2 regions of the Shewanella sp. Isolate8 genome follow, and region 2 is predicted to be linked to the other one. Evidence: riboswitches for the same ligand, from Rfam matches in the RefSeq annotation. Region 2 holds a riboswitch; the other holds the start of a gene.

Region 1 (5,697 bases), 210 kb from region 2:
CCGATGCCGCCACAGTTGGCCACCAGGACGGCGGTAATCAGCGAGCAGAGCAGCAGGCTGACGAGACGCAGGCGCTGCACCCGAATGCCCAGGGTGTGGGCGGTCTCATCCCCCGCCTGAATGGCGAGGATCTGCCGCTTAAGCAGCAGCAAGATGGCGCTCGCCGCCAACACCAGCAGCCAGGGCAGCCAGAGCATCTGCCAGCTCGCCTTAGCAAAGCTGCCCAGGCTCCAGAACAGCACAGAGGCGGCCGATTGCGGCCCGGAGAAATAGAGCATCAAGCTGGCCAGCGCGCCAAACAGGAAGGAGATCGCCACCCCGGAAAGCAACATGCGCTCTATCTGGGTGTTGAGATCCCGCCCGCACAGGGCCAGCACCATGAGCACCGCCAGACTGGCACCGATAAAGGCGCCGAGCGGCAGGCCAACACTGGCAAGAGCGCCGCCGACACCGCCCAGCAGGGTGATCACCACCACGGCCCCCAGAGATGCACCCGAGGAAATACCAAACAGATAGGGGTCGGCTAAGGGGTTGCGGGTCACCGTCTGTAACACGGCGCCCGCCAGGGCCAGGCCGAACCCGGCGATAAAGGCCAGCAAGATGCGCGGCAGACGCAGTTCTATGATGATCCTCGCGGTCACGCCGCCGGGATCGGCGCCGCTCATCTTGGCCAGCAGCAGCTCCAGCACCTTGGCAACGCCTATCTGCGCCGCGCCGAAACTCACCGCCAGCACCGGGGTCGCCAGGGTCAAGAGCCCTAGGCAGACGAAGGCCAGTTGCTGCAAGGCGCCATATCGCCCGCCCTGACTCAGACTAGCGCTCAACATGAGTCGCCTCCCTTATCTCACTAGGCTCGTCATCTCGGTGAGCTCCCGGCTGATTGTTGTGATAGCCATAGAAATAGTTGATCTGCGGGTTACCATGCTGAGGATGGGGCGCTACCTGACAGCAGACGCCGAACACCCTGGCGATCTGCGCCTCACTCAGCACCTGCTTGGGTGAACCCTGGGCCACGGCGTGCCCCTGATCCAGCAGCAAAAGCTGATCGCACAGGGCGCTGGCGAGATTGAGGTCGTGAATCGAGATCACCACAGTCACCCCCAGGGCCTTGAGCAGCTCGAGGATCTGGATCTGATAGCGGATATCCAGGTGATTGGTGGGCTCATCGAGGATCAACAGCTTAGGCTGCTGCACTATGGCGCGGGCGATCAGCGCTCGCTGCTTCTCGCCGCCGGAGAGGGAGGCGTAGGTCTGTCCGGCGCGATCCTTGAGCCCTACGGTTTCCAACGCCTGACTCACCGCCAGACGATCAGCCTTGGTCGTCAGGGAGAAGGCGGCCTTATGTGGCGTGAGCCCCAATGCCACCAGCTGGGCCGTCGTCATGTCGAAATGTTGCGGCGTGTCTTGCAGCACCACGGCCACCTCGCGGGCAAAGGCCCTGGCGCTCAGGCTGGCAATGGGCTGACCAAACAGGGTGATCTCGCCGCTGCTAGGGGTAAGGAAACGATAGAGGCAACGTAGCAGGCTGGACTTGCCGGCGCCGTTGGGGCCAATGATCCCCAGCATCTTGCCTTCTGGCAGATCCAGCTTGACCCCAGAAAGGATGGCGCGCTCGCCGCAGCGCCAGCCGAGATCCCGTACCGACAGCGCCGGGCGCGCGCAGGCGCCATCGCCGATGGCTGCACCAGCACCTGTGTCTGTACCTAAAATAGCACCGTCACTGGCGCCGTGAGACAGGAGTGATTCTGTTTGTGATGGCTGACTAGGGGCGCTCAAGGTCGCGCCCTCCGGGAAGCAGCGCCGAGGCGCCCTCGCCCTTGGGCCAGACTCGGCCCCGAGGTATTCTTCATCTATTGGCTCCCTCAAGTCACCCGCTTGAGATAGTGGTTAGAGAGTAGGCAGGTATCCTGACTCGTGGCGGCCAAAAAGTAAAACCAGTTGGCGGGCACACTCACAGTTGCGGGCACAGTTTGGGCTAGCGGCGCTCGGCCTTCCCCAATTCCCTATTAAGTCCGAGTTATCGCCTTGGCGATCTCGACACCATACTCCCGGCGCAGGCGGTCCCTGCGCCCGGTTATTATGCTAAATTTTGCCGCCGACACAAGGCCAGACTCAGTTGGCGTCATGCCAGTGCAGACGCCAGAAACTTTCTCCCGCCTTATCGCGGTAATGGCTTACCTTGACCACGCTGCCGTAATCCAGACTCAAGCGGGTATAGAAACCCACCGCGCGCTCTACCCCGAGCGCCTTGGCCATCAGATGACGAATCACCCCGCCATGGGTGATGAGCAAGAGCGCCTCGCCGCTGTGCTGGTGCACAAGTTGCTCAACCACCTCGTCGACACGCTGTTCGAACGCCTCCATGGGCTCGCCCTCGGGCAATGGATTGGCCCAAGGGTCCTGCCAGTATGCGGTGAGCTCGGCGCCATGGTCTGCATGCAGCTCAGGAATCGGCTGACCGTCCCAGCGGCCGAAGTAAACCTCCTTCAATCCGGCGTCCAGCGCCACCTTAACCTGATTCTTGCTGGTCAGATGCTCGGCAAACACGCGGCAGCGAGACAGCGGCGAGCTGATCACCCTGTCCACCGCCTCGGGCAGCTTGGCATAGGCCAACTGCATCTGGGCGAAGCCTATCTCTGTGAGAGGTTGATCGCTGTGTCCGCGAAGCAGGTTACCGCCTTCGCATTCACCGTGGCGCATCAAATAGAGTGTCGTTTGCGTCATAACTGCAGCATTAAACCTTTAAAATCTAGATGGTTAGCAGGATACTCTCTGGAAGCATCCCTTGGCAATGAAAGATAAATAAGGCCTTGAAAAACTTTCAGATTCACCCACTATCAAGGGGAGAGCCTTTTGCCATGGGAACGCGGCTTAGCCGCCATTCTTCCTCGAAGCCAAAGCAGATTTAAGCTTATACTCTTTTGACTTGCCCTGGGTATTATAAGTCGATTAGTATAGACGTCTATACGTTTATACATCCAAAATAAAAATAGCACGTCAAATCGATAGACGCGGCAGTTTAGGCAATAGGTCAGTTGAAGTAGGTGAAAGTTATGGCGACCCAATCCCCTGTTCGAAACGTAAGGCAGATTAACGACGCGATCCGCGCGCGGCTCAATAAGGAAATTTTGATCCTCGACGGCGCCATGGGCACCATGATCCAGAACCACAAGCTGGAGGAGGCCGACTTTCGCGGCGAGCGCTTCAAGCAGTGGCCCTGCGATCTCAAGGGCAACAACGACCTGCTGGTACTGACCCAGCCCGAGCTGATCAAGCAGATCCACAAGGATTACCTGCTGGCCGGCGCCGATATCATAGAGACCAACACCTTCAACGCCACCCGCGTGGCCATGGCCGACTATGAGATGCAGGAACTGTCGAAGGAGGTCAACCTCGAAGGTGCCCGCCTGGCCCGCGCCGCCTGCGATGAGGTCGCCGCCGAGACCGGCCGCGAGGTGTATGTCGCCGGGGTACTCGGCCCCACCAACCGCACCTGTTCCATCAGCCCGGATGTCAACGACCCTGGCTATCGCAACATCTATTTCGACGACTTGGTAGCGGCCTACCTGGAATCGACCCAGGCTCTTATCGAGGGCGGCGCCGACATCATCATGGTGGAGACCATCTTCGATACCCTCAACGCCAAGGCGGCGCTGTTTGCCATCGAGACATTGTTCGACCAGCTGGGCCAGCGCCTGCCGGTGATGATCTCGGGCACCATTACCGATGCGTCGGGCCGTACCCTGACGGGCCAGACCACAGAGGCCTTCTACAACTCGCTGCGCCATGTGAAGCCGCTCTCTATCGGCCTCAACTGCGCCCTGGGGCCACAGGAGCTGCGCCCCTATGTGGAGGAGCTATCGAAGATCGCCGAGTGTTATGTGTCGGCCCACCCCAACGCCGGGCTGCCCAACGAGTTTGGCGGCTATGACGAGACCCCGGAGCAGATGGCCGAGGTGATCGGCCCCTGGGCCCAGGAAGGCCTGCTCAACATCATAGGCGGCTGTTGCGGCACCACGCCGGAACATATCAAGGCGATCCGCACCGCCGTCATCAAACATAGCGCCCGTCAATTGCCCGATCTGCCGGTAGCCTGCCGCCTGTCGGGCCTTGAGCCGCTGACCATAGACGCCGACTCCCTGTTTGTGAACGTGGGTGAGCGTACCAATGTCACCGGCTCGGCCAAGTTTCTCAGGCTTATCAAGACGGGCGAATATGAAGAGGCGCTGTCGGTCGCTCGGGATCAGGTGGAGAACGGCGCCCAGATCATCGACATCAACATGGATGAAGGCATGCTGGACGGCGTCGAGGTGATGCAGAAGTTCCTCAACCTTATCGCCTCCGAGCCGGACATCAGCCGGGTACCCATCATGATCGACTCCTCCAAGTGGGAGGTGATCGAAGCCGGGCTCAAGTGCATCCAGGGCAAGGGCGTGGTCAACTCCATCTCCCTCAAGGAGGGTGAAGAGAAGTTTATCGAGCAGGCAACCCTGGTTAAGCGCTACGGCGCCGCAGCCATCATCATGGCCTTCGACGAAGTTGGCCAGGCCGATACCATGGCGCGCAAGATAGAGATCTGTACCCGCGCCTATAGGGTATTGGTGGATAAGGTAGGCTTCCCGCCGGAAGATATTATCTTCGACCCCAACATCTTCGCCATCGCCACCGGCATCGACGAACATGACAACTATGCGGTGGACTTCATCGAGGCGACTCGCGAGATCAAGCGTACCCTGCCCCATGCGATGATCTCAGGCGGCGTGTCTAACGTCTCCTTCTCCTTCCGCGGCAACAACCCGGTGCGCGAGGCGATCCACGCCGTGTTCCTCTATCACGCCATTCAGGCGGGGATGGACATGGGCATAGTCAACGCCGGACAGCTGGCGATCTATGACGACATCGACCCAGAGCTTAAGACCAAGGTGGAGGCCGTGGTGCAAAACCTGCCCTGCCCGGTTAAAGATTCAAACAACACAGAACAGCTGCTTGAGATCGCCGAGCAATACCGTGGCGATGGTGCGGCGGGCGCCAAGAAGGAAGATCTCGAGTGGCGCAGCTGGCCGGTCAACAAGCGTCTGGAGCACGCGCTGGTCAAGGGGATCACAGAGTTTATCGACCAGGACACCGAAGAGGCACGCCAGCAGGCCAGCCGTCCGCTGGACGTGATCGAGGGCCCGCTGATGGATGGCATGAACGTGGTGGGCGATCTGTTTGGCTCGGGCAAGATGTTCCTGCCCCAGGTGGTGAAATCGGCGCGGGTGATGAAGAAGGCCGTGGCCTATCTTAACCCCTTCATCGAGGCCGAGAAGGTCGAGGGCCAGTCCAACGGCAAGATCCTCATGGTCACGGTAAAGGGTGACGTGCACGACATAGGCAAGAACATCGTCGGCGTGGTGCTGGCCTGTAACGGCTATGAGGTGGTGGATCTCGGCGTCATGGTGCCGGTCGAGAAGATTATCGAGGTCGCCAAGGCGGAAAATGTCGATATCATCGGCATGTCGGGGCTGATCACCCCGAGTCTGGATGAGATGGTGCACAATGTGAAAGCCTTCCACAAGGCGGGGCTGAATATCCCCTCCATCATAGGCGGCGCCACCTGCTCTAAGATCCACACGGCAGTGAAAATCGCCCCCCACGCACCCGAGGGCGCCATCTATATCGCCGATGCCTCACGCGCCGTGCCCATGGTGGCCAAGC
Region 2 (5,697 bases):
TGTGGTGTTTGTCCTGATGCTTGTCGCCCGCGATGGCGCTTTGGTTAATTAAGGCGCCCGACAAGCCCAATGTAAGTGCCAGGCCTAAAATGGCCAGAGGGTGCTTAGTGTGTGTTTTCTTCAATTGCATGATCCGCTCCTTGAGGATGGTCTTGTTTCCATAGTGAGTGTGTAGCATGCCAAGGTGGGCCTGCTGGGAGTAAGCCAATAGCGTTTGGCTATAGGCAATTCTTTGTTGTTTATCCATATGCCTGGTGACCTCGGCATCGCAGGCGATCTCCTGATCGTCACGAAAACGACGATAGGCCAGCCAGCAGACAGGGTTAAACCAGAACAGGGAGACCAGTAGATAGCCCAGCAGGTTGGCCGCAATGTCGTGACGTGCCAGATGCCTAAGCTCATGGTCGAGTATCGAGGCCTGCTGGGATTGAGTGAGTTGTTTAAAATCCATAGGTACCAAGATCACCGGCTTGAGTAGACCGGCCAGCATGGGCGAGTCTATCTGTGGGTGACACTTGATGCCCACAGAGGCTTTAGGTGTCGACTCTGCTAGCTGCATGAAGGAGAGCAGTGCCTTGGGCAGGTCGAGCCCTTGGGCTTGCGCGACAACTTGCCTGAGCCGAATGGCCTGATAGAGGAGTATGCCCAAAAGTGTCAGGCTGCCCAGCAGCCAGAGGTAGCCTAGGGTCATATTCAGCGTGGCGTAATGGCTCTGGGATAGGAACTCGCTGGCCTGCACCCGGAAGTGCTGCAGCGGGTACAGCGACGGATTGGTTAGCCTTGCCGGAATGAGCTGACCTATCACAGTGCCCGCCAGTAGTAAGGGCACGGCGACCCAGAGGGTGTAGGTGTTGTGGGCGCCTAACCTAGCAAGTAGCGGTTTGTGTAGCAGCAAGATGGCGGCGCACAACAGGGTCAGCGGCAGCATCACATTGATGATTAGGCTCATCATGAGGATTGCTCCTCTTCCCAGTCATCGATCAAGGCCTTTAGTTCGGCGATATCTTCGGGGCTCAACTGTTTCTGCTTGGCGAAACCCGCCACCAGGGGGGCGACCTTACCGGCGAATACCCGCTCGACGAAAGATTGGCTCTCCTTGAGTTGATACTCGCTCTGATCGATCAAGGGATAGTAAAGATAGGCCCGGCCCTCCTTCTCATAACCCAGGGCCTGTTTCTTCACCAGACGGTTGAGCAGGGTCTTTACGGTTTTTTCGTGCATCCCCTGGCTACTGGCCAGAGCCTCCACCACGTCGCTGGCACCTAAGGGGGCGTTTTGCCAGAGTATGTTGAGTACCGACAGCTCGGCGTTGCTGATCTCTTTCATGATTCAACCGTCTTCAATTGATTACAAGTGTAATTTTTAAATTAAGATTACACTTGTAATCAAAAGCGTCAAGCATTATTTCAGTCTTAAATTTCGTAAATCAACCCATCGACTAGCGCGACTTTGTAGTAACATCTGCTGGATATCACTCCCGTTTAGTGATTTACACTGGGATTAGCCGCCGCTTGCGACCGTATTGTTGGCTATCTTTGTCGGCTATCTTTGTTGGCTATCTTTGTTGGCTATCTTTGTCGGCTATCTAAGTGTCGCAGCATTGAGGATGAGGTAGATAAAATGGATTTTTCACCACAGGTATTCACTCAGGCTTTGGTGAGAGGGCTGGCGCTGGCCTTGCTCTTACAGCCCCTTAGCGTGAGCGCCACCCAGGTGGCACAGATGTCGTCACAGGTTCAGGTACAACCCAGTCAGTTGACTATTTTCAAGCAAAATCTTGGACTGTATTTCCCCGCTAACTGGCGGCTAGCCTATAGCGAGCAGCACGGCGATATGTTTTCGGCCGAGTTTGTCCCTGCCCAGGAGCTGCTGGCCCATTGGTCGTCGCTCTATTGTGTGCAGGGATTTAAGGGGATGGCGGAGCGTATCGACCCTGAGGCCTTTCTCGACGGTTTCGCCGAGCAGTACCGCATTACCTGCGAAGGGGAGATGCATTATCAGAAACTGGGCGCCAGCGAGCTAGGTGGCAAGGCAAGCTATAGCGCCATGCTAACCTGCGACAAGATGCCTCACACTCATAGGGGTGAGCAGGGCATGGATAAGCCGGTAGGTGAGATAGGCCACTACACGGTTATCGCCGGTGAGGAAGATCTGTTTCTGCTGCATCAATCGGCGCGGGGAGAGGCCTTGTTATCAACCTCTTCGCTCAAGATAGCACCACCCATCGAGCGCATCGCCGACATGGCGAGCCTGCGTTAGTCTCGCTCGTTAGATGCTGGTTGATCTATTCGCCTCTCGGCACAAGGGAGCGATTTTTTTAGATGCAAGTGGATCGTCTGTGAGCGAAGCGAGATTGTCATTAAATTTCAATTATATTTTTGAAACTATTGATATATTATGAAGCTTATCCAATAGGGGGCTCAGGAATGGCCCCCTCTTTATTGGAGTTTTTCGGTTAATTTACGTAAACAAAGGGAACTATAATGGAATATTTTATTGGTGCGTTGAAGAAGTTTGCTGATTTCACCGGCCGCGCGCGTCGCAAAGAATTTTGGATGTATACCCTGTTCTACATCATCTTCTATGCCGTGGCGGCAACCATAGATGTGGTGACAGGTCTGTATATGCTGAGCGGTATCTTCTCGCTGGCACTGCTGATCCCAACTCTCGCTATCTCGGCCAGACGCCTACACGACACCGGCCGTTCGGGCTGGTGGCAGCTGATCGGCCTGATCCCGCTCATCGGCGCTATCGTGCTGATCGTCTTCTATGTACAAGACAGCGTTGAAGGCAACGAATATGGTGAAAACCCCAAGGCATTAGCCGAGGCGTAAATTTCCCCTATCTGCGATGAAGGAGGCTTAGGCCTCCTTTGTTGTTTTTAGGGAGTAATGCAGCCCTTGGGTGAAGATGCCGACTCGGGCCATTATGGGAGTATTAGACATTTATACGTGTAGACGTCTATAATGCCCGCGTTCTGTCACAGTAGCCGGGAGAGAGCCTCTCCATCACGCCGCGGGTAAACCGCGGCTTGCCATGAGACAGAGCGTGACCAAATTTAGTCAACCTTATGTGGTGCCCTGGCCAAAATGGCGCAAGGGATAATCGGGAAGCCAGTGAGAATCTGGCACTGCCCCCGCAACGGTGATAGGTGAGAGCTGGGTGCGCCATGCCTTTAACATCATGGCGTTAAAAAAATCTACGCTCGTCGTTTAAACGCATCGTTTGAACTTAGCCTCAGTCCGGAGACCGGCCCTTAAGGTGATTTTGAGATTTCGGCGGGCAGATCTCGAAATGCGACCCTGGCGGTTTGATGGACTGCGCCCAGTCGTGACGCCTTGCCCTGTTTCCCTTTTAGGAGTTAAAGGAAAATGGGTACACAACCTAGTAAAATTGCGCTACTGCTTGGCGCCTGTCTGGCCGGGAGCTTTCCTGCCTTAGCGGAAAGTTCGGGCACCCCTGGGCCTGTGGACGAAACCATCACGGTTATCGGCCGCAGCGAAAACACCCCTATCAATATCGCGGCTAACGTTAATGTGATCGACGCCGCCGCCATCGAACTTAGCGGTGCCACTAACCTCACCGAGCTGCTGCGCGGACAGAGCGGTATTCAGGTCTCAGATTCAAACTCGGGTGCCGTGTTTGCCATGCGAGGTTTCAGCGCCAGTCAGGCGGTCAACAACACCTTGATTCTGATCGACGGTCGTCGTCTCAACAATATCGATATTGCCGCGCCGAGCATCAGCGCCATCGGACTCAACCAGGTGGAGCGGGTCGAGATATTGTCTGGCAGCGCCGGTGTGCTCTATGGCGACCAGGCGGTTGGTGGGGTGATTAACATTATCACCAAGGCGCCGAAAGATAACGGCGGCAGCCTGCAGCTCTCCGGTGGCAGCTTCGACACCTTTGAGGCCAAGGCCGAAGGGTCGGTCGCCATCAACGACAACTGGCGCCTCTATGGCGCGGCCAACCACCTCAAGAGCGATAACTATCGCGATCACAATGCTAGCAAGACCAGCTCTGTGCTGGGGCGCCTGCAGTATGACGATGAGGTGCAGCAGTTCTTCGCCGAGGCGAGTCACTATGACAACCATCGCGAACTGGCTGCCGCACTGAATGAGGAGCAGATCGAGGAGGATCCGACACAAGCGGGTGCTCTCTTTAATGATGCCTACCTGCATGAGATGACTACGGCGGCCCGCACCGGCTATCAGCGTCAGCTAAATGATGCCTGGTCGCTGGGCGCCGATCTTAACTACAGCGATAGCTTGATCACAGGCCTGAGTACCTGGAATACGACCCGCCGCGATACCCGCTCACTGCTGGAGTTTAAACCTAAGGCGGTTGCCAACATCAAGACGGATAATGGCCCGCTTAAGCTGGTGACCGGCCTGGATTTGAGCCGCGGCGAGTCGGTATTTAGCAACGGTCGCAGCAATGTGCAGAAGCTGGCCAGCGCCTATCTGCAGGCGACTGTTCCCCTCACTGACAGCTTCAGCTATGTGGTGGGCGGTCGCTATGCCGAGGTGACCGATGAGCTGGTGGACGCCAGTGCCTATCCAAATGGGATCGATCTCGATCAGGATGCCCATGCCTTCGAGCTCGGCCTCAACTATCGCCCTAATCAGCACCACCGCTTCTATCTGCGCGCCGATGACAACTTCCGTTTCGCCAAGGTGGATGAGCAGGCCTACACCCCGGCAAGTATTCAGGGGCTCAAGCCACAGACGGGTCGCAGCTACGAGGCGGGCTGGGATCTGCTGCTCGAGCAAAACACCCTGCGCGTGAGCGCCTATCGACTGGATCTCGAAGATGAGATCGTCTTCGACCCGAGCGCCGAGACCCCCGTGGGTGGTAGTTTCCCCGGCGCCAACGTGAACGCCGATGCTTCGCGTCGCTATGGTGTGAGCGCCGATTGGGATTGGCAGGCGACTCAGGATCTGCTGCTGGGCCTCGAGTACAACTATATCGATGCCGAGTTCACCGAAGGGGTTAACGAGGGCAAGGCGCTCTCCTGGGTAGCCAAGAACAGTGGCCGTGGCTACGTTAGCTATGATGTGTACCAGCACCTGCAGCTCTTTGTCGAGGGTGTCTACACGGGCGAGCGCTACATGGAGGGCGACAATGCCAATCAGGGAGACAAGCTCGATGCCTATACCCTGGCAAACATCGCCATCAACTATAGCCGCGATGCCTGGCTGGCCAGCCTGCGAGTCGACAACCTGCTGGATAAGGAGTACGTCAGCTCAGGTTACTTCAGTACCTGGGGTAGCGGTTATTACCCTGGCACGGGGCGCGCGCTACGCCTGACTGCCAGCTACCGCTTCTAGAGCTGTTAAAGTCCTAAGAGCCAGTCACACTTGACTGGCTTTTTTATTGCCCGCTGTTCATCATAGGGCATAGATCATTTGGGAGTCTGTGGGATGAAATTTAAGTGGCTACTCTTGCCCGTTATATTACTAGCGATCATCACCTTCTGGCCCGCCAGTGGCCCCTCGTTTGCTCCGCTGGCCAGCGATGCCAGGATCCTCGCCTTCGGTGATAGCCTGACCCAAGGCGTGGGGGCCAGCACCGGCATGGATTATCCCAGCCAATTGCAGAGAATGAGCGGGCGAGCGGTGATTAACGCAGGTATCTCGGGGGAGACAAGCGCCCAGGGGCTAACGCGTTTCGCCCGGGTGCTGGATGAGACCGCGC

The links. A riboswitch is a leader RNA that binds a small molecule or an ion and turns the genes downstream of it on or off. The one in region 2 is predicted to bind cobalamin.
Region 1: it holds a riboswitch for cobalamin, as region 2 does, so the genes downstream of both, L1D43_RS13675 (ABC transporter ATP-binding protein) here and L1D43_RS12745 (TonB-dependent receptor) in region 2, are expected to answer to the same signal.

The regions. Positions count from the first base shown of each region.
Region 1 covers NZ_JAKEVI010000003.1:268,764-274,460, forward strand. The annotation lists gene L1D43_RS13670 (iron ABC transporter permease) at 1-827, opposite strand, end outside; gene L1D43_RS13675 (ABC transporter ATP-binding protein) at 814-1,776, opposite strand; cobalamin riboswitch at 1,880-2,060, opposite strand; gene L1D43_RS13680 (histidine phosphatase family protein) at 2,113-2,724, opposite strand; gene metH (methionine synthase) at 3,054-5,697, shown strand, end outside.
Region 2 covers NZ_JAKEVI010000003.1:58,486-64,182, reverse strand. The annotation lists gene L1D43_RS12765 (TonB family protein) at 1-952, opposite strand, end outside; gene L1D43_RS12760 (BlaI/MecI/CopY family transcriptional regulator) at 949-1,326, opposite strand; gene L1D43_RS12755 (hypothetical protein) at 1,621-2,259, shown strand; gene L1D43_RS12750 (DUF805 domain-containing protein) at 2,484-2,834, shown strand; cobalamin riboswitch at 3,057-3,273, shown strand; gene L1D43_RS12745 (TonB-dependent receptor) at 3,372-5,330, shown strand; gene L1D43_RS12740 (arylesterase) at 5,424-5,697, shown strand, end outside.